3 regions of the Amycolatopsis sp. NPDC104587 genome follow, and region 1 is predicted to be linked to each of the others. Evidence: riboswitches for the same ligand, from Rfam matches in the RefSeq annotation. Region 1 holds a riboswitch; each other region holds the start of a gene.
What was found. Region 1 has a riboswitch for S-adenosylmethionine ahead of thrC (threonine synthase). Riboswitches for the same ligand answer to the same signal wherever they lie in the genome.
Positions count from the first base shown of each region.

Region 2: linked by a shared signal. The riboswitch ahead of ACZ61C_RS23325 (aminotransferase class V-fold PLP-dependent enzyme) and the one ahead of thrC (threonine synthase) in region 1 are both predicted to bind S-adenosylmethionine.
Region 3: linked by a shared signal. The riboswitch ahead of ACZ61C_RS03550 (methionine ABC transporter ATP-binding protein) and the one ahead of thrC (threonine synthase) in region 1 are both predicted to bind S-adenosylmethionine.

Region 1 is NZ_JBVJNO010000028.1:12,953-19,539, reverse strand. It holds gene ACZ61C_RS47115 (DNA internalization-related competence protein ComEC/Rec2) at 1-1,184, shown strand, start outside; gene thrC (threonine synthase) at 1,232-2,497, opposite strand; SAM riboswitch class I at 2,511-2,644, opposite strand; gene holA (DNA polymerase III subunit delta) at 2,780-3,760, shown strand; gene rpsT (30S ribosomal protein S20) at 3,810-4,070, opposite strand; gene ACZ61C_RS47095 (EamA family transporter) at 4,425-5,288, shown strand; gene ACZ61C_RS47090 (VOC family protein) at 5,312-5,686, shown strand; gene ACZ61C_RS47085 (class I SAM-dependent methyltransferase) at 5,683-6,303, opposite strand; gene lepA (translation elongation factor 4) at 6,419-6,587, shown strand, end outside.
Region 2 is NZ_JBVJNO010000007.1:282,776-289,362, reverse strand. It holds gene ACZ61C_RS23335 (hypothetical protein) at 1-403, opposite strand, end outside; gene ACZ61C_RS23330 (hypothetical protein) at 343-966, opposite strand; gene ACZ61C_RS23325 (aminotransferase class V-fold PLP-dependent enzyme) at 983-2,329, opposite strand; SAM riboswitch class IV at 2,367-2,481, opposite strand; gene ACZ61C_RS23320 (M23 family metallopeptidase) at 2,575-3,231, opposite strand; gene ACZ61C_RS23315 (potassium/proton antiporter) at 3,466-4,944, opposite strand; gene ACZ61C_RS23310 (ArsR/SmtB family transcription factor) at 5,040-5,723, opposite strand; gene ACZ61C_RS23305 (penicillin-binding transpeptidase domain-containing protein) at 5,808-6,587, opposite strand, start outside.
Region 3 is NZ_JBVJNO010000001.1:723,204-729,790, reverse strand. It holds gene ACZ61C_RS03575 (ABC-F family ATP-binding cassette domain-containing protein) at 1-167, opposite strand, end outside; gene ACZ61C_RS03570 (ASCH domain-containing protein) at 172-579, opposite strand; gene ACZ61C_RS03565 (4-(cytidine 5'-diphospho)-2-C-methyl-D-erythritol kinase) at 576-1,538, opposite strand; gene ACZ61C_RS03560 (TetR/AcrR family transcriptional regulator) at 1,548-2,090, opposite strand; gene ACZ61C_RS03555 (MFS transporter) at 2,196-3,593, shown strand; gene ACZ61C_RS03550 (methionine ABC transporter ATP-binding protein) at 3,691-4,704, opposite strand; SAM riboswitch class I at 4,898-5,004, opposite strand; gene rsmA (16S rRNA (adenine(1518)-N(6)/adenine(1519)-N(6))-dimethyltransferase RsmA) at 5,151-5,987, opposite strand; gene ACZ61C_RS03540 (transglycosylase family protein) at 6,276-6,587, opposite strand, start outside.

The sequences.
Region 1 (6,587 bases):
TGATCGCGGGCATGGCGGGCTCGGTGAGCCTGGTTTCGGTGCTGACCAACGTCCTCGCGGCACCGGTCGTGGCCCCGGCGACGGTGCTCGGCGTGCTGGCGACGGTCACCGGTCCCTGGTGGCCGGGCGCGGGGAAAGTCCTGGTGCACCTGGCCGATCCGGAGGCACGCTGGCTGATCACGGTGGCGCGGCACGGCGCACGAGCCCCGGGCGCGACAGTCGCGTGGCCCGGCGGCTGGGCCGGCGGCCTGCTCGCCGCCGGTGTCCTCGTCGTGCTGGTGCTGGCCGCCCGCCACCGGCGGATCCGGCTGCTGATGGCCGTGCTGGTCGTCGGCGCGCTGCTGGTGCTCGTGCCGGTCCGGGTGATCGCGCCGGCGTGGCCACCGCGCGACTGGGCGATGGTCGAATGCGACGTCGGACAGGGTGACGCGGTCGTCCTGGCGACCGCCGAGCCCGGACGGGCGATCGTCATCGACACCGGACCCGAGCCGGGACCGGTCGACGAGTGCCTGCACCGGCTCGCCGTCGACCGGATCCCGTTGGTGGTGCTGAGCCACCTGCACGCCGACCACATCGGCGGGCTCGCGTCGGTCTTCGACGGCCGCGCGGTCGGCGGCATCGCCGTCGGGCCGGGGCGCGCGCCGGAGTGGGCGTGGCGGCAGGTCGCCGCGGAGGCGTCCCGCCAAGCCGTGCCGCTGGTCGAGCTGAACCCGGGGGAGCGGCTGGACTGGCCCGGGCTCTCACTCGACGTGCTCGGCCCGCGCTACGTCCCGGCCCGCGCGGCCGGGCAGGACGGCACCACGATCAACAACAGCTCGCTGGTCCTCCGGGCGCAAACGGCAGCCGGCCGGATGCTCCTGACCGGCGACGTCGAACTGGCCGCGCAGGCGGATCTCCTGGCCGACGTCGCAGACCTGAAAGCGGAGGTGCTGAAGGTCCCCCACCACGGCTCGCGGTACTCGCTGCCATCGTTCCTCGCCGCGGTGGCACCGCGGGTGGCGTTGGTCAGCGTGGGCGCGGGCAACACCTACGGACATCCCAGCAAGTCCACAATGGACACTCTGATGGCGTTGGGCGCTCGGGTGACCCGGACGGACCAGGACGGAGACACCGCCGTGGTAGGCGAACCGGCGGGCCCGGCGGTTTCACGCCGAGGTGAGCCCCGCGGCCCACCGCGCCGATGAGCCGGGGCGAGCCACGCGGCCCGCCCCGGCCCACCGCCGGGGGAAGATCAGTACCCGAGCGCCTCGTTCACCGCGGCGGCCGACGGCGGCAGGACCGCCTTGGGGCCCACGTGGTTCTCGATCGCGTCGAGGGTCTTGAGGCCGTCGCCGGTGATGAGGAGCACCGTCTCGGCGTCCGGGTCCAGCTTGCCCGTCTCGACCAGCTTCTTCGCCGTGGCGACGGTGACGCCGCCGGCCGTCTCGGTGAAGATGCCCTCGGTGCGGGCCAGCAGGCGGATGCCTTCGACGACCTCTTCGTCGGAGACGTCCTCGATCGCGCCGCCGGTGCGGTTGACGATGTCGAGCACGTACGGGCCGTCGGCCGGGTTGCCGATCGCCAGCGAACGGGCGATCGTGTCCGGCTTCACCGGCTGGACGACGTCGTGGCCGCCGCGGAACGCGGCCGACACCGGCGAGCAGCCCGTGGCCTGGGCGCCGAACACCTTGTACGGGCTGGCGTCCACGAGACCGAGCTGACCCAGCTCGCGGAAACCCTTGTCCACCTTGGTGAGCTGAGAACCGGAGGCGATCGGCACGACGATCTGCGGCGGGATGCGCCAGCCCAGCTGCTCGGCGACCTCGAAGGCCAGCGTCTTCGAGCCTTCCGAGTAGTACGGCCGGACGTTCACGTTCACGAACGCCCACTTCGGGTGCTCACCGGCGAGCTCGGTGGCGAGGCGGTTGACGTCGTCGTAGTTGCCGTCGATGGCGATGAGGTCGCCGTCGTACACCGCGGTGGTGAGGATCTTGGCGCGCTCGAGCGACTTCGGGATCAGCACGACCGACCGCCAGCCGGCGCGGGCGGCCGCGGCGGCCGTCGCGTTGGCCAGGTTGCCGGTCGAGGGACACGCGAGCACCTCGAACCCGAACTCGCGGGCCGCGGCCAGCGCGACGGCGACCACGCGGTCCTTGAAGGAGTGCGTCGGGTTTCCGGTGTCGTCCTTGACCCAGACGCGCTTGAGGCCGAGCTCCTTGGCGAGGCGGTCGGCACGCACCAGGCGGGTCGCGCCGGGCTCGGTGTTGGGGATTTCTTCGATGTTCGACGGAACCGGGAGGAGCTTCTTGTAGCGCCAGATGTTCTTGGGGCCGGCCTCGATGTCTTCGCGGCGGACGCGGCCGAAGTCGTAGGCGACCTCGAGCGGCGAGAAGTCTTCGGCGGAGACGAACTCGGGGGCGAGCGGCTGCCGGTGGCCCTCTTCCTTCGACACCAGTTCGACGGCCGGTCCGAGATCCGGGGTCTTGGTGGTGGAGGTCGTGCCGAGGGTTGCGGTCATCGCGAGGTTCCTTTCCTCATCTGCCCCGCCGAAGCGGGCCGGAATTGGCACCGTGGTCGTCAGCTACCCCGCGATCGCGGGATGACGGGCTGTACGCCGGTTGCCGGGGCTTCGTCGGGCCGTTCCCTCTGCCCCTCTGGATGAGCGGTATTCGGTTGTCGGGGCGCGCCACAAACGCGCCGCCTCGAGGACACCGTACGACATGGCGTTCGGACCGTGCCATGGTGGCGGCTCCACATCACCGGAGCGGGCGCACGTTCGGAGAAGTGAGAGGATCCTCCGGTGACCGCGCAAGCCACCGCCCCGCCCCCGCTGCACCTGGTCCTGGGTGAGGAAGAACTGCTGATCGAGCGCGCCGTCCGCGAGACGCTGGCCGCGGCCCGCGCGATCGACGCGACCGCCGAGCTGACCCGGGTCCGGGTGTCCGATCTCACAGCCCCTGAGCTGGCCGAACTCGTCAGCCCCTCGCTGTTCAGCGAAGGCCGCGTGATCGTCCTGGAGTCGGCGCAGGACATCTCGCAGGAGCTGGCCGACGCCGTGGCGTCCTACCTGAAGGACCCGGCGGACGGGGTCGTGCTGGTCGTCGTGCACACCGGCGGTGGCCGCAGCAAGGCCGGCAAGACGCTCCCGGCCGTGCTGAAAAAGGCCGGTGCCGAAGTCACGGAGTGCCCGAAGCTGACGAAGCCCGCCGAGCGGGAGCAGTTCGTGCGGCACGAGGTGCGCCGGGTGGGCGGCAAGATCGACCCGGCCGGTGTCGCCGCGCTCATCGACGCCGTGGGCTCCGACCTGCGGGAACTCTCCTCCGCGGCGACCCAGCTGGTCGCGGACACCGGCGGCGCGGTCGACGCCGAAGCGGTCCGGCGCTACCACCGCGGCCGGGCCGACGTGACCGGGTTCGCGGTCGCGGAGCGGGCGGTCAGCGGTGACCGCGCGGCGGCGCTGGAGTCGTTGCGCTGGGCGATGCAGCTCGGGGTCCCGCACGTCCTGGTCGCCGACGCGCTGGCCGACGCCGTCCGCACGATCGCCCGCGTCTCCGGTGCGGGCCGGGGCAACCCCAACCAGCTGGCCGGCGAGCTGGGCATGCCGCCGTGGAAGATCCGCAAGGCGCAGGGCCAGTCCAGGGGCTGGAACCAGGACGGGCTGGCCACGGCGATGCGGGTGGTCGCGCGGCTCAACGCCGAGGTCAAGGGCGTGGCGGCCGACCCGGGTTACGCGCTGGAACGAGCCGTGCTGGAGGTGGCGGCCGCCAAGGGCGACCGCTGACATGAAGAAAGCCCCGGCCGAGGCCGGGGCTTCTCCAGAAACAGCTTGCTCAGAGCGCGTTGACGCGCTTCGCGAGCGCCGACTTCTTGTTGGCGGCCTGGTTGGCGTGGATGACGCCCTTCGAGACGGCCTTGTCCAGCTTCTGGGCGGCGTCGCGCTGCAGCTCGGCAGCCTTGGCCTTGTCGCCGGCCTCGGCGGCTTCGCGGACCTTGCGGATCGCGGTCTTCACCGAGGACCGGATCGCCTGGTTGCGCTGACGCGCCTTCTCGTTCGTCGTGATGCGCTTGATCTGCGACTTGATGTTGGCCATAGGGCAACTCCTGTTTCACTCGGTGAGATTCGCCGCCGCGCTGAAGTGGCCCTGCTCGAAAACAGGTTTCCTCCATGACGGAATGCCGCACGGGCAGCGAGCGACAACTCTAACAGCCCGGCTCCCGGCCTCGTCCGCCGGGACCTGCGCGCCGCCGATCATGGGGAGTACGGTGGAGGGCGGTCAGTGCCTAGGGTTCCGTCGCCGGTCCGCACACACCGCACCACACAACCAGGACCGGCGGGTCTGGTCCGAGCGGCACCATCGGCGGGCCCGGACGGCCGGTCGTTCATCTGACGGGGCAAAAGCCTGGAGGACCCGGTTTTCGCGCGCGCGAAAACCCGAAAGGGTCCCATGAACGCCACCGCCCTGTCCTTCGTCCTCGTCGCCGCGGTCGTGCACGCGGCGTGGAACCTGGCCGCCAAGCGGATCTCCTCCGGTGGCACGCAGTTCGTCTGGCTCTACTACACGGCTTCCGCCGTCTTGCTCCTGCCGGTGACGGTCGTGCTGCTGGTCGTGGAAACGGACCGTCCACAGTGGAGCTGGCTGCTCGCCGCCGTCGTGACGGCGGTGCTGCACATCGCCTACGGCATCGTCCTGCAGCGCGGGTACCGCGTCGGCGACCTCTCGGTCGTCTACCCGGTCGCGCGCGGCACCGGGCCGCTGCTGTCGGTGCTGGCCGCCGTCCTCGTGCTCGGCGAGCGGCCGGGCCTGCTCGGCCTGCTCGGCGCGTTCCTCGTGATCACCGGGGTGCTGGTGATCAGCACCGGCCGCAAGGCGGGCGACCCGCAAGCGGTCAAGGCCGGGATCTTCTACGGCCTGCTGACCGGCGCCGTCATCGCCGGCTACACGCTCTGGGACGCACACGCGGTGACCGGCCTCGGCGTGCCGCCGATCGTCTACTTCGGCCTCGGGTCGGTCCTGCAGAGCGTGCTGCTCGTGCCCGGCGCGCTGGCCGACCGCGGGGAGGTGCGCCGGATCTGGCGCGAGCAGCGTCGCGAGGTGCTCGTCGTCGCGGTGCTTTCGCCGATCGCGTACGTCCTGGTGCTGTTCGCGCTCACCATGGCGCCGGTCAGCCTGGTCGCGCCCGCCCGGGAGCTGAGCATCGTGCTCGGTGGCCTCGCCGCGTGGCTGGTGCTGGGCGAACGCGACGCCGTGCGGCGGCTCGCCGGCTCCGTGATCGTGCTGTCGGGGATCGCCGCGATTGCCCTCGCCTGAGCGCGTCCGGTAGGGATGGTCGGATGGAAGTCCTGAAGAGCAGGCTGTTGATCCGCCCGCGTGACGTCGCCGCGACCACCGGGTTCTACCGCGACACCCTCGGCCTGGCCGTGGAGCGCGAGTTCCCCGGCGGCACCGTGTTCTTCCTCGGCCACGGCTCCCTGGAGGTCTCCGGCGAGGGGACGGCGGGCGCGTCGCCCGACCTGGTGCTCTGGGTGCAGGTCCGGGACCTGGCGGGCACCCTGGCCGAGCTCAAGGGGAAGGGCCTGGAGCCGGTGCGGGACGCCCGGCGCGAGCCCTGGGGCCTGGACGAGGCCTGGATCGCCGACCCGGACGGCACGCGGATCGTGCTGGTCGAGGTGCCCGAAGGCCACCCGATCCGCACCGACACCCGCTAGGCGGGCTTGACGGCGCGCAGCTGCGCGGCCAGCGCGGTGAAGCCGGGCGGCTCCCAGGTCCACGTCTGCAGGTCGGCGAAGCCCGCGGCGGCGGCCTCGTCGGCCAGCACGTGCCTGCTCACGGGCAGCCACTTCTCGTGCGCGGACAGCAGCAGCCGTCCGCCGGGCCGCAGCACCCGGAACAGCTCGGCGAACCCCGCGGCGCGGTCGTCCCAGAGCATCACGTTGTTCACGGTCAGCACGACGTCGACGGACTCGCCGGGCTCACCGGTGTGCGCGGCCGACCCCTCCCGCAGCTCGGCGTGGTCGCCGCAGCGCTCGTGGCAGAGCGCGAGCATCTCGGGGGAGGGGTCGACACCGACGACGCGCCCGGCCAGCCGCGACGCGGCCTCCAGGCCGACGCCGGGGCCCGGCCCGACGACCAGGACGGTCTCGTCCGGCTCGAGCTTGGCCAGGTCGACGACGCGGTGTTCGGTGGCGGCGTTCCCCCTGGCCATCAGCAGGCCGCCGAGGCGGCCGAGCACGCCGGAGGGGTGACCGAACGTCCGGTCGAGGACGCGGGCGAAGCCGCTGGTCTCCGGCTGGGGAGGGGGTGCCGGCTGGTGCGAAGTGCTCATACTTCGAGGGCACCACGGATCACAAAAGCCCGCATCGGGGATGACCCCCACCCGCACCCGGAGGGCCATGGGACCATAGAGGTGGCCATCCCCGACTTTCCGAGGACTCATTCGAGTGACAGCGCTCAACAAGTTCGCCGACACGACCTTCACGCCTCCGGAGCTCATCCGGAACTTCTGCATCATCGCGCACATCGACCACGGCAAGTCCACCCTGGCCGACCGCATGCTGCAGCTCACCGGCGTCGTGGAAGAGCGGGCCATGCGCGCGCAGTACCTCGACC
Region 2 (6,587 bases), on a different contig from region 1:
GAAGCTCGACGGTGCCGAGCAGGTCGAGCAGCGGGACGGCGGCGAGCGCGGCCAGGGTGCCGAGCACGAACCGGACGGGCCGCGGCGGCGTGCCGGCGCGGCGCAGGTGCAGCCAGTACCAGCCGGCGACGGCGAGCACCACGCACGCGAGGCCGGCGAGCCAGCCGAGCGCCGCGGGCGGCACGACGTTCGTCGCGTAGACGTCGGTGGAATACCACCCCGTGCCCCCGACCCCGCCGGTGCCGAGCCCGACCCCGGACAGGTCCTGGGTCAGCTCGTAGGCGCGCGAGTGCACGAACTGGCCGGCCTCCGGAGTTTCCGGGACCAGGGCGACCACCGCCATCACGAGCTGCGCGAACCCCAGTGCGGCCAACGGGAACCAGTAGTCGCGCGATCTCCCCATCGGGGCAGGATAGCGCCCGCCAGCAGGACGCCGGCCGAGATCAGCACACCGGGCAGGTCCGCGACGAGGACGGCGACCGCCCCGGACAGCACGGCGGCGGCGAGGATCAACGGACTGCGTTCCCACCCCGCGACGACGGCGAGGCCGAGCGTCGCCAGGATCGGGCCCCGGGCCGTGGCGTCGAGGCCGAACCAGCTGTAGGCGAGCAGGTCCAGCAGCGGCACCGCGAGCACGACGCCGGCGGCGGACAGCACCGCGGCTTTCGCGCCGAGCCGCCGGGCGTACCCGGCGACCACGGCGAGGAACGCGGCGATGAGCGCCCACTGCCAAGCCATCCCGATCCCACCGCGGTAGGCGATCACCGTGTCGGAAGTGCTGAGGAACTGCTGCGGGCCACCGTGGTCGTCGACGGTGAGCCCGAAGACGCTCTGGTACGACGGCGCGGCCGGCGCGAAGTGCGACGCCAGCTCGGCGGTCACGGCCGAGCGGCGGAACAGCTCGACCGTGACCAGGACCAGCTCGGCAAAACCGAGCAGTGCCAACGAAACCCCGTGCCTCCCCATCGGCCCAGGCTAGCGCTCAGCAGAACGGCGGCAGCTCCCGCGGGTCGCCCACCGGCGCCCAGCGGCCGTCCACCTTCGTGTACTCCCAGCGCGCGCCGCGGGCGACGACCTGGCGCAGCGCCAGCACCACGCGGTCGACGTGCTCCTCGGTGCTGCCGAGGCCGAGGCTGACGCGCACCGCCTGCCGGCCGTCACCGCCGGCGACACCGATGAGCCGCTTCGCCGCGATGTGGGCGCAGAACGCGCCGTCGCGCACGCCGATGCCGTACTCGGCCGACAGCACGGCCGCGAGCCAGGCGGGGTCGAAGCCGTCGACGACGAAGCCGACCGTGCCGACGCGGTCGACCGGCGCGTCGAACAACCGCAGCTCGGCGCAGCCGGGGATGCTCTCCAAACCCTTGCGCAGCCGGGTGAGCAGGGCCTGCTCGTGCGCTTCGACCGCGGCCCAGCTGCGGCTCAGGGTTTCGCAGGCGACACCGAGCGCGTACACGCCAACGGTGTTGGGCGAGCCCGCTTCGTGGCGCTCGGGCCCGTCGTTCCAGACCACGGCGTCGTCGGTGACGAGCTTGGTCGCGCCGCCGCCGGCGAGGTACGGCTGAGCGGCGCGCAGCCAGTCGGCGCGGCCGATCAGCGCGCCGGCGCCGAAGGGTGCGTACAGCTTGTGGCCGGACAGGGCGACGTAGTCGACGTCCAGCTCCTTGATCGAGACGCGGCGGTGCGGGGCGAGCTGCGCGGCGTCGAGGGCGATGCGGGCGCCGTGTTTCCGTGCCACCGCGGCGATTTCGGCGACCGGGAGCAGCTCACCGGTCACATTGGACGCCCCGGTGACGACCACCAGGCGCGGTCCTTCGGGGCAGCCGGCGAGCGCTTCGTCCACAGCGGACACCGCGGCGAGGCGGGTGCGCGGGGTCGGGATCCGCCGGACGTGCGGGCCCCGCCACGGAAGCAGCGCCGCGTGGTGCTCGGTGTCGAACACGACCACCGAGGTGCGCGGCGGGAGGCTGCGGGCGAGCAGGTTGAAGGAGTCCGTGGTGTTGCGGGTGAACACGACGGTGTCGGTCCGGCGCGCGCCGGCAAAACGGCGCAGGGCGTCGCGGGTGCGCTCGTAGAGCTTGGTCGACACCTGCGACGCGAAGCCGGCGCCGCGGTTGACGCTGGCGTACCAGGGCAGGAACTCGTCGACGGCGTCGCGGACGGCCGCCAGGCACGGCGCGCTCGCCGCGTGGTCGAGGTTGGCGTAGCCGATGTCGCCGCCGGTGACGAGCGGGACCCGCAGCGACGCGCCGACGACGGCCGGGATCTCCTGCGGGACAACGGTTTCGACGAGCTCGACGGTGCTGGTGCGGTCGATGGCGAGAGTCATCGGTGCCTCCTCGGCGGTCCGGGGGACCCCGGCGAGGGGCCCGCGCTTGCCCGTCGCACGACACGACCGGCCCGGTCTTCACCCGGGGCACCCCACCGCGGCAGGAGGGTTGCCGGCCAGCAAGCCGGGGCTTGACGCTGGCACTCATGACCTGGCTCGAAGGTAACCGAAACCGGACGCGGCAGCCAACCCCCGGTTCGCATTCTGAGACGCCGCTCACAGGACTGCGCAGGATGCGAGAAGGGTCAGAGCTTCGCGCGGAAGTGGCCCGGCAGCTGCGTGACGGCGTTGTCCGCGAGGTGCGTCGCGGTGCCCTGGTACTGCTCGGATCCGGCTGTGAAGCGCCAGCCGCCCAGGGTCTTCCCGTCGACCGGCTCGCCGTGGGCCGCGGTGACCGCGGTCGAAACCTCGGCGAAGGACTTGCCGTCCCAGTTCGCCGCCGGGGCGTCCGGCAGCGTCCAGAGCGTGAAGTGGACGTGCGCGCCGGTGCTGCTGCCGCCGCACGGGAGCGCGTTGCCGGTCGAGCCGAGCTCGGCCCCGGCCTCGACCTGCTCACCGTCGGTGACCTTGATGCCCTCCATGTGGTAGTACCCGGTCCGCCAGCCGCCGGCGTGGTCGAGGGTCACCCAGTCGCCGCCCGCGCAGTGCTGGAGGTGCACGGTGCCGGCCAGCGGGGCCCGCACGGTGCGGTCGGCCGGGCTGAAGTCGACGGCGTTCTTGACCCTGGTGCTGCCGTCGTCGGAGTGGATGCCGGCCGAGTACACCTGCTGGCCCGCCTTGAACGGCAGGGCCAGGGCCGGGAACGGCGCCACTTCGGCGCTCGCGGCCGGCGAGGCAAGCAGCCCACAGGCGGCGGTCATCACAGCGGCCAGAACCGCCCCACGAACATGCAGCTTCGTCACCGTGCGTACTCCTTTGGCTGTTCACTCACCCATTCGAACTAACCGGATCGAGCGCACAGTAGGCCAAAGGTTGGATCACTGGGAAGATCACACGGCGTTTTTATGCCCGATGATCACCCTCGCGGAAAAAGATCACCAGGTCAGCGCGAGAACCGGACAAGGACCGGACAAGACGCAGGCCAGCGCCGGCCCAGTCGTCCGATCGATCACGGACTGACCACGACCACGAACGGGCTAGCGGCCCGACTCGCCCTTCCAGCGGGCCAGGCGCCCGGCCCGGTCGACCGCGCGGAGCCGCCGTTCGACGGTGTCGCGGACGACGCTCGTCGTGACGACCAGCAGCTGGTCGTGCTCCTGCAGCCGGCTCGTCTTCTGCGGGGTGAAGCCGGTGCCTTCGCGCACGACCAGGCTGACGGTCGCCCCGACCGGCAGGCGCAGCTCGGACAGGTACACGCCGTGCAGCTTCGACCCGGGCTGGATGCGGACCTGCAGCAGCTCGGCGCCCAGCTCGTCCAGCGGCGCGGAGTCGACCTCGATCTCGTGCGCCTCGGACTTCTTGGACAACCCGAGCCAGCGCGCGAGTGGCCCGAGCGTCGCGCCCTGCAGCAGCGTCAGCACGATGACCAGCACGAACACCGCGCCGACCAGCCGTTGCGCGTCCGGCAGCCCCTGCGAGAGCGGGATCATCGCGAGCACGATCGGCACCGCGCCGCGCAGCCCGGCCCACGACAGGAACACCTGTTCCCGCCACGGCAGCTTGAACGGCAGCATCGACAGCACGACGGACACCGGCCGGGCCAGCAGCAGCACGACGGCGCCCGCGACCAGGCCCGGCACCAGCGTCTCGAGCAGCCGGCCCGGCGAGGCGAACAGCCCGAGCAGCACGAACAGCCCGATCTGCGCCAGCCAGCCCAGCCCTTCGGCGAACGACAGCGTGTCCGAGCGGTGCGGCAGCCGCGAGTTGCCGAGCACCAGCGCGGCGACGTAGGTGGCGAGCAGCCCGGACGCGTGCGCCAGCTGCCCGGACGAGTACGCCACGACGCACACCGCGACGGTGGCGAGCGGGTAGAGACCGGTCGCCGGCAGTGCGGCCCGGCGCAGCGCGATCCCGCCGAGCCAGCCGAAGGCGAGCCCGATGGCCAGGCCCGCGCCGAGCTCGTAGACCACCAGCAGCGGCAGCGTCCAATCCACAGTGGTGCCTTCGGCCAGCACGACGACGGCGATGTAGGCCGGCGCGTCGTTGATGCCGGACTCCAGCTCCAGTGCGCCGACGAGCCGTTTGCCGACACCGGCCGTGCGCAGCACCGAGAAGACCGCCGCCGCGTCCGTCGAAGCGAGGACCGCGCCCCACAGCAGGGCGAACCGCCAGTCCAGGCCCAGCAGGAAGTGCAGGGCCGCGCCGGTGACCGCGATGCTGACCACGACGGCCACAGTGGACAGTGCGATCCCGATGCCCAGGGCGGGTTTCACCGCCGACCACCGGGTCGTCAGCCCGCCTTCGGCGAGGATCATGACGAGCGCGGCGAGCCCCAGCGACTGGGTCAGCTCGGGGTTGTCGAACCGGATGCCGAAGCCGGCTTCGCCCAGCAGCACGCCCATCGCGAGGTAGAGCAGCAGCGAGGGCAGGCCGAGCCGGATCGACACGCGCACGGCGAGCACGGAGGCGAGCAGCACAACACCGCCGATGCCGAGCAGCACGGGAAGCTGGTCCATGCCGCCTCCCTCCGAGTGCCGTGGGCCCTCAGAATAGTGAGGCGGTGGGGTTAACTCGTTCGTGTACCGCTGGGGCGCGTCGCGGACGTGGTGTGTTAAGGCCCACCGAGCGCGGTGAGGTCGACACCGAGCGCCGCGAACGGCTTCTCCGCCGCGGGAAGCACCTTCACGGCGCGATGTCCGTCGTGGCCGACCCAGCCGGCGTCGACGGCCCGCTCTAGCAGCGCCGCGGGCAGCGCGCCGGCGAGGTGGTCGCGCCGCTCCGTCCAATCCAGACAGTCGCGCAGCAGCGGCCGCCGCCCGGCCGCGACCGGCACGCCGAGGCCGTCGAGCACCTCGCGGCCGCGGCCGGTCAGCGCGAGCCCGTCGCCGGCGTCGATCAGGCCGGTGGCCAGCATGCCGTCGCGGAGGGCGACGCCGAGCACACCGGCGAGGTGGTCGTAACAGGTGCGCGCGAAGCCGAGCCGCTTCACCCGCAGTGACGACTTCAGGCTGGTGACCGGCCGGTGCTCGGCGTGCTGGGCCAGGTGCTCGATCAGCTCGGCGACCCGCGGGTCGGCGATCCGGACGTAGGACGCGCGGCCCTGCTTGACCCGGGCGACGAACCCGGCGTCGGTCAGCCGCGTGACGTGCTCACTCGCCGTCGACAGCGCGATGCCGGCCGCCTTCGCCAGCTCACCGACGGTCCAGGCCCGCCCGTCCAGCAGCACGAGGCACATGGTGGCCCGGCTCGGATCCGCGAGCACGGCGGCCACTTCGGCCAGCGCGATCGTCTCCATACGACCACGGTACGACCCGCACCCTTCGCCCGCGGCCGAACCAACCCGGAGCTTTCACGTGAAAGCTCCGGTCGAGGCCAGGAGTCAGAGGGACTTGAGGAACGTGGCGGCCAGCTGGACGGCCGGGCCCGAGTCGTTGGAGTTCTCCAGGACCACCGCGAACGCGACGTTGCCGCGGTAGCCCACGAACCAGCCGGTGGCCGACGCGCCGTCGCCGAACTGGGCCGTGCCCGTCTTGCCGAACACCGTGCCGGCCCCCGCGGCGGCGCGGCCCGTTCCGCTGGTCACCACCGCGCGCATCATCTTCCGGACCTCGCCGAGCACCGAGGACGGCGGCGGTGAGTAGCCCTTGACCACCTGCGTCTCGACGTCGTGCCACAGCCGCGGGGTGATCGCCTTGCCGGAGGCCACCGTCGCCGCCATCACCGCTCCGCCGAGGCAGCTCGCCTGGATGCGGCCCTGGCCGAACCCGTCCTCGACCTGCTCGTCCTTGCTCGCCGCCGGCTCGACCTTGCCGAGCTCGGTGGAGATCCCCGGGATCTCGTAGTCGGCGTTCAGGCCCAGTTCGTTGGCCGCCTTCTGCAGGCCGTCGGCCGGGAGGGCCAGCGCGAGCTGCCCGAACGTCGTGTTGCACGAGCGCGCGAACGCCGTCTGCAGGTTCGTCGCGCCCAGCTCGAACCCCTCGTTCTTGACCGTGCGGGTGCCGATCGTCGCGACGCCGGGGCAGTCGACCGGCGACCCCGCGTTGAGCCCGCTCTGCTGGACCGCGGCGACCGCCGTCGCGATCTTGAACGACGAACCCGGCTCGTACAGGCCGTTCAGGGCCTTCGGCGCGTCCCCGGCGGCGGCGTTCTGCGCGACGGC
Region 3 (6,587 bases), on a different contig from region 1:
GGCTCGGCGAGTCCGGAAAGGACTTCCAGGAGCGTGGTCTTGCCACCACCGTTGAGGCCGACAACACCGATGCGCTGCCCGGCCGCGACGCCCAATGAGACGCCGTCCAGCAGCGGCTTCACCCCGTAGGACTTGCTCACCGCCTCCAGGTTGACCAGGTTGGCCATCCGCTCAGCCGTTCCTTTCCACGATGACGAACCGCGTCGCCACGACCTGGGTCGTGTCGTCCACGGTGAATTCCGGATCTCCCAGCGCGGCGCGCAGTTCGGCGCTCTGCCAGTAGTCCGTGTGGTCGGCGCGCCACTCGGCGACGCTCGTGAAGCCCTCGCCCTCGTCGAGCGCGTGCCGCAAGTCCACTTCGGACAGCGGAAGCACGCGCACCTCGGTGGTTTCGAGTACCGCGACGCCCACACCCGCCGAGTCGATCATCAGCTCACGTTCGCCGACGACAGGCAGCTCTTCGCCGTACTTCTCGTATTCGGCGACCAGGCCGGTCGTCGACGTCTTCTCCCCGCGCAAGATCGCCGCGACCAGCTTGTCCCGCAGCGGCCCCGGAAACGCGAACTCCGCCTTCTTCATGCGTGCACCCGCGGCGGCGTCGGCCGCGGCGCGTCGTCGCCGCCGACCACCCGGGCTCCCGGGACCGGGCCGTGTGCCACCCGGACCGTGCGGCACACTCCCGCGCCCGACAGCTCGGCCGCCACCTCCACCGCCGAATGCGCGTCTTCGCAGAGGAACGCGCACGTCGGGCCCGAGCCGGACACCGTGCCCGCCAACGCACCCGCGTTGACGCCCGCCCGGAGCGTGCGGCGCAGGCCGGGGCGCAGCGAAACCGCCGCCGCCTGGAGGTCATTGCCCAGCAGCAAGGCCAGCTGGCGCGGGTCGCCCGAGGCCAGCGCCTCGACGACCGGCGTGTGGGAGCCGATGCGCGGTGGGTTGCCGTCCGCGCGCAGGCGGTCCAGCTCGCCGAACACCTTCGGCGTCGAGAGCCCTTCGGAGTCGAAAGCCAGCACCCAGTGGAAGGTGTGTCGCGACAGCACCGGCACCAGGTGCTCACCGCGCCCGGTGCCGAGCGCGGTGCCGCCGTAGAGCGCGAACGGGACATCACTGCCCAGGCCGGCGGCGATCTCCGCCAGCTCGTCACGCGTCACTTCGAGGTTCCAGAGCGAGGCCAGCCCGACCAGCGTCGCCGCCGCGTCGGCGCTGCCGCCCGCCATGCCGCCCGCGACCGGGATGCCCTTGCGCAGCACCACGCGGACCTTCGGCTCCTCGGTGCGGCCGGCGTGCGCCGCCAGCGCCTCGACCGCCCGCCAGGCCAGGTTGGTGCCGTCGGTGGGCACCGTGCCCTCACCCTCGCCGTAGATCTCCAGGCCGGGATCGTCGGCGACCGCGACGGTCACCTCGTCGGTCAGCGAAAGCGCCTGGAACACGGTGACCAGCTCGTGGTAACCGTCGTCGCGCAGGTCGTCGACCGAAAGGTGCAGGTTGACCTTGGCCGGGACCCGGACGGTGACTGGGGGCGGAACTACGGCGAGCACGCGACCAGCCTACGTCCCCGCACCGGTCGCGCTCCGGCCAGGAGAAAGGACGTCCAGCGCGACGGCGAGCGCGACGTCCGGCGGGGTGCTCGGCTCGGCCTCGACGCTGTTGAGCTGGACGGCGACCAGGGCGAGCCGCGCCCGCAGGCCGGCCTCGGGGTCGCCGGACCCGCCGCTCAGCCGCCTGTGCAGCTCGAGCATGCGCTCGGCCAGCCCGGCGCCCGCCGCGATGGCCTTCAACGCCGTCGTGTTGCGCTGCACCAGGCCCATCACCGGGCCGAAACGATCTTCGACCAGCGCGGCGTACGCGGTGAGCAGCTCGGCCGGCCGGGTTTCGCGCGCCAGGAGCTCGTCGAGCGCGGCGCCCCAGTCCTCGAGGAGGCTCGAGACGATGTCTTCCTTCGTGCGGAAGTGGTAGTACAGCGCGGCTTTCGTGACTTCGAGCCGCTCGGCGATCTCCCGCAGCGAACTGCCTTCGTACCCCTGCTCGGCGAACAGCTCGAGCGCGACGCGCTGGATGCGCTCGCGGGTGTCGGTGCGCCGCCCGGCCATGCCTCACCCCTCAACTTACTTGACGGCCGACTAGTAATGGCTTAGCTTAGGCATTGCTTGTCGGCCGACAAGCAATGTATCCACAGCTTACCTCGGGGGTCCGTCATGACCACAACCGCACCACCACGCACAGCGAGCCGGTGGCTCGCCCTCGGCGCACTGGGCCTGGCCCAGCTCATGGTCGTGCTCGACACGACCGTCGTGAACATCGCCCTGCCGTCGGCGCAACGCGCACTGGGCATGTCCGACACCGGCCGCCAGTGGACGATTTCGGCGTACACGCTGGCCTTCGGCGGCCTGCTGCTGCTCGGTGGCCGGCTCGCCGACCGGATCGGCCGCCGCACCACGCTGATGGTCGGGGTCGCCGGGTTCGCCGTCGCGTCCGCGATCGGCGGCGCGGCGCCGTCGCCGGCCTGGCTGATCGGCGCGCGGGCCGCGCAGGGCGTGTTCGCGGCGCTGCTCGCGCCGTCGACGATGTCCCTGCTGACGCTGACCTTCACCGAACCGCGTGAACGCGCGAGGGCGTTCGGGATCTTCAGCGCCATCATGATGTCGGGCTCCGCGCTCGGGCTCACCGTCGGCGGCGCGCTGACGGAGTTCCTCGACTGGCGCTGGAGCCTCTACGTCAACGTGCCGATCGCCGTGCTGGCCGGGCTGGGCGCCTGGTTCGCCGTGCCCGCGGCCGCCGCGCACCGGGAGACCAAGCTGGACTGGACCAGTGCGCTGCTCAGCTGCGGCGGGGTCGTGCTGCTCGTGCACGCACTGTCCGAAGTGGCCACTGAGGGCTGGAACTCGTTGGTGGTACTGGGTTCCCTGACGGCGTCCATAGTGCTGCTCGGACTGTTCGTGCGCCGGCAGGCCCGGCACCCGCACCCGCTGCTGCCGCTCACGGTGGTGCGCGCCCGCGCCCGCGCCGTCGCGTACCTGACGATCGGGGCGGCGTCGTTCGGCGCGTTCGGGATGTTCCTGTTCCTGACCTACCAGCTGCAGGTCGTGATGGGGTACGGCGCGCTGGCCGCGGCGCTGGCGTTCCTGCCGACGCTCGGCGCGAACATGCTGACGTCCACGCAGGTGTCGAGCCGGCTGCTGGCCCGCGTCGGCCCGCGGCCGCTGCTGGCGGGCGGGCTGTTCGTGCTCGGCTGCGGGCTCCTGCTCGCCACGCGGCTGACGCCGGACGCCTCGTACGTCAAGGTGATCCTGCCGATGCAGCTGCTGCTGGGGGTCGGCGCCGGGCTGAGCATGCCGGTGGTGCTGAACGTCGCGACCCGCGGGGTCGGCGCGCGTGACGCGGGCGCGGCGTCGGCGTTCGTGACGACGTCACAGCAGGTGGGAGCCTCGCTCGGGACGGCGGCGCTGAACACGATCGCCACCGCGGCGGCGGCCGGGCTGACCACGCCGGCGGCGATCGTCCACGGTTACACGACGGCCGCGGCCTGGGCGGCGGGCCTCATCGGCGCCGCGGCGCTCACCGCGCTGCTGGTCCTGCCGCGCGGCACCCGCTGACCCCGGAGCGCCCCAATGTGGCCTTCGGTGCGTTGAACGCACCCAAGGCGGCCTTCGGTGCGTTCAACGCACCCAAGGCCGCCTTGGGGCGCTGGGGTCAGGCGGCCGCGACACCCTGGGGGCCACGAGCCGTGTGCGTGACGTGGCCACCGCGCTCGGTGACCCACGCGAGGGCCGCGTCGGCGCGCTCGCCACGGACGCCGAGGCGGAAGCGGCCGACCGGGGTGTCGCCGATCCGGGTCAGGCCGCCGCCGATGGTGGCGAACTCGACGTCGAACCGGCCCGCCGCCTCGGGCAGCAGCGCGCCGACCGACGCGAAGCCGACCAGCACGACGTCGACCGAACGGTCGTACCGCGCACCCTGCGAGCGGGGGGTCTCGATGGCCGGCAGCAGCGCCTGCGCGGTGCGGCTGGCCGGGTTGGAGATCAGGTCGAGCACCGTGCCGCGCTCGACGACCGTGCCGTCCTCCAGGACCGCGACGTCGTCGCAGACCCGGCGGACCACCCCGGCGTCCGGCGTGGTGACCACCACGGTCACCCCCAGCTCGGACCGGGCCCGGTCGAGCACGGTGAGCACCGCGCCGGCCTCCTCCGGGTCGACGCCGGCGGTCGGGTCGTCCGCGAGCAGCACGGCGGGGGCCGCTGCGAGCGCCTTCGCGACCGCGACCCGGCGGAGCTGACCGACGGACAGCTCCGAGGGGCGCTGCGCGGCGCGCGGCGTCAGGCCGACGAGGTCGAGCAGGGAGCCGACCCGGCTGCGGCGCTGCGGGCCGTCGACCCCGAGCTGCTCCAGCGGGGAGGCGATGTTGCCGGCGATGGTGCGCTCGGCGATCAGCTCCGGCTTCGAGCCGACGATCCCCAGCTGGCGGCGGATCTCCCGCAGCCGGCGGCCGTCGAGGGTGCCGGTGTTGAGGCCGTCGAGCCGGACGACACCACGGTCGGGACGCTCCTGCAGCGCGATGCAACGGGCGAGGACGGACTTGCCCGAACCGGCGGGACCGACCACGCCGAACAGCGAGCCGGCCTGGACGTCGACGCTCACGTCGCGCAGGGCGACGACTGAGTTTCCGTTGGTGGCGAAGGACTTGGACAGATTTTCGACGGTGATCACGAAGGCTCCAGAAAACGGGGCGCGCTCACTCGGAGGCGCCCGGCCGCATGCGAAATCCGTCCTCTATGGACGGTGCGAGAAGAAGAGGTGGACCGGCTCGGGAAAGCTCAGTTGGAGCGTCGACATGCGGTCACGGAGCGGCGGCCTTCGTCGACTACGCGACGCCTGGTCAGCAGCAGGGGGCGAGCTACCCTCTTCATCGGAAACGGCCTCCATCGGTCCTGGCGGTAGCACCTGCCCTGTGGAGGGTGGTTGCTGCGACTTCGGCGAGCCAGGTCTCTCAGTCGCTCGGGATGGACATACTGAGTAAACCGATCCCGCAGAGCGAACGCAAGCCCGTTGGCCCAGATCACACGACTGGCGGCGTCCGGATGACGAGACGCGCACGCCGGGAGACGTCGGCGAGCACCGTGCCGGTTGACATCCACAGTGGACGTCGCCCGGGGCTAGCGGGCGGCGGCGAGCCGGGCGAAGTCGTGGACGTCGAGCTGCTCGCCGCGCGTCTTCGGGTCGATCCCGGCGGCCGCCAGCAGCTCGCCGGCGCGCTCGGCCGAGCCCGCCCAGCCCGCCAGCGCGGCGCGGAGCGTCTTCCTGCGCTGTGAGAAAGCGGCGTCGACGAGCCCGAAGAGCCGTTCCCGGTCGTCGGACGCCGGCGCGTCGCCGCGCTCGAAGGCAACGAGCGCGGAGTCGACGTTCGGTACCGGCCAGAACACCGAGCGTGGCACCGCGGCGACCTTGCGCGCCGGGCCGTACCAGGCGAGCTTGACGCTCGGCACGCCGTAGATCCGGCTGCCCGGGCCGGCCGCCATCCGGTCGGCGACCTCGGTCTGGACCATCACGAGGCCGGAGGTGAGCGACGGCACTTCGGCGAGCAGGTGCAGCACCACCGGCACGGCGACGTTGTAGGGGAGGTTGGCGACGAGGGCGGTCGGCGCCGGCAGCTCGGCGTCGGTGACGCGCATGGCGTCGGCCTCGAGGACGGTGAGGCGCCCGGCGGCGTCCGGCCCCCGCTCGGCGACGGTCTTCGGCAGCCGTTCGGCGAGCTTGGGATCGATCTCGACGGCGACGACCCGCGCGCCGGTGGCGAGCAGCCCCAGCGTCAGCGACCCGAGGCCGGGCCCGACCTCGAGCACGACGTCGTCCGGACCGACCGAGGCGAGCTCGACGATCCGGCGGACGGTGTTGGGATCGTGCACGAAGTTCTGCCCGAGCTTCTTCGTCGGCCGCACGTCCAGTTCGGCCGCCAGCCCGCGGATCTCGGCAGGTCCCAGCAGTTCAACCACCGGCCGAGCTTACCGAGGGGACATCTAGCGCCCCCGGACGGTCCGTACGCGGTGATCGAGGACGGAACTCACGTGATCAGGGACGGAACTCGCGTGATTGAGCGCAGAACTCGCGTGATTGGCGGGGCATCTCGCGTGATTGAGCGGGCATCACGCGTGATTGGGCGGGCATCGGGTGTGATGCCCCGCCAATCACGGGTGATGCCTCTCCGGACACGCGTGATGCCCCTCGGCGCACGCGAACCGGCCCCCGTCCGGGGAGGACGGGGGCCGGTTCGGAAAAGCGGGTCAGGCCTTCTTGCCGCAGACCGGCCAGGCGCCGTAACCGCCGCGGGCGTCGCGGACCTTCTCGGCCACCGAGATCTGCTGCTCGCGCGTCGCCTGGCTCGGCAGCGCCGCGTACTGGGAGCCGCCGTAGGCGTTCCAGGTCTGCTTGTCGAACTGGAGGCCGCCGTAGTAGCCGTTGCCGGTGTTGGTGGCCCAGTTGCCGCCCGACTCGCACTGCGCGATGCGGTCCCACGAGGACGCGTCGCCGATGACCGGGTTCGCCGGCTTCTTCGTGCCGACGTGGATGATCTTCGGCTTGGCCTCCGTGATGAC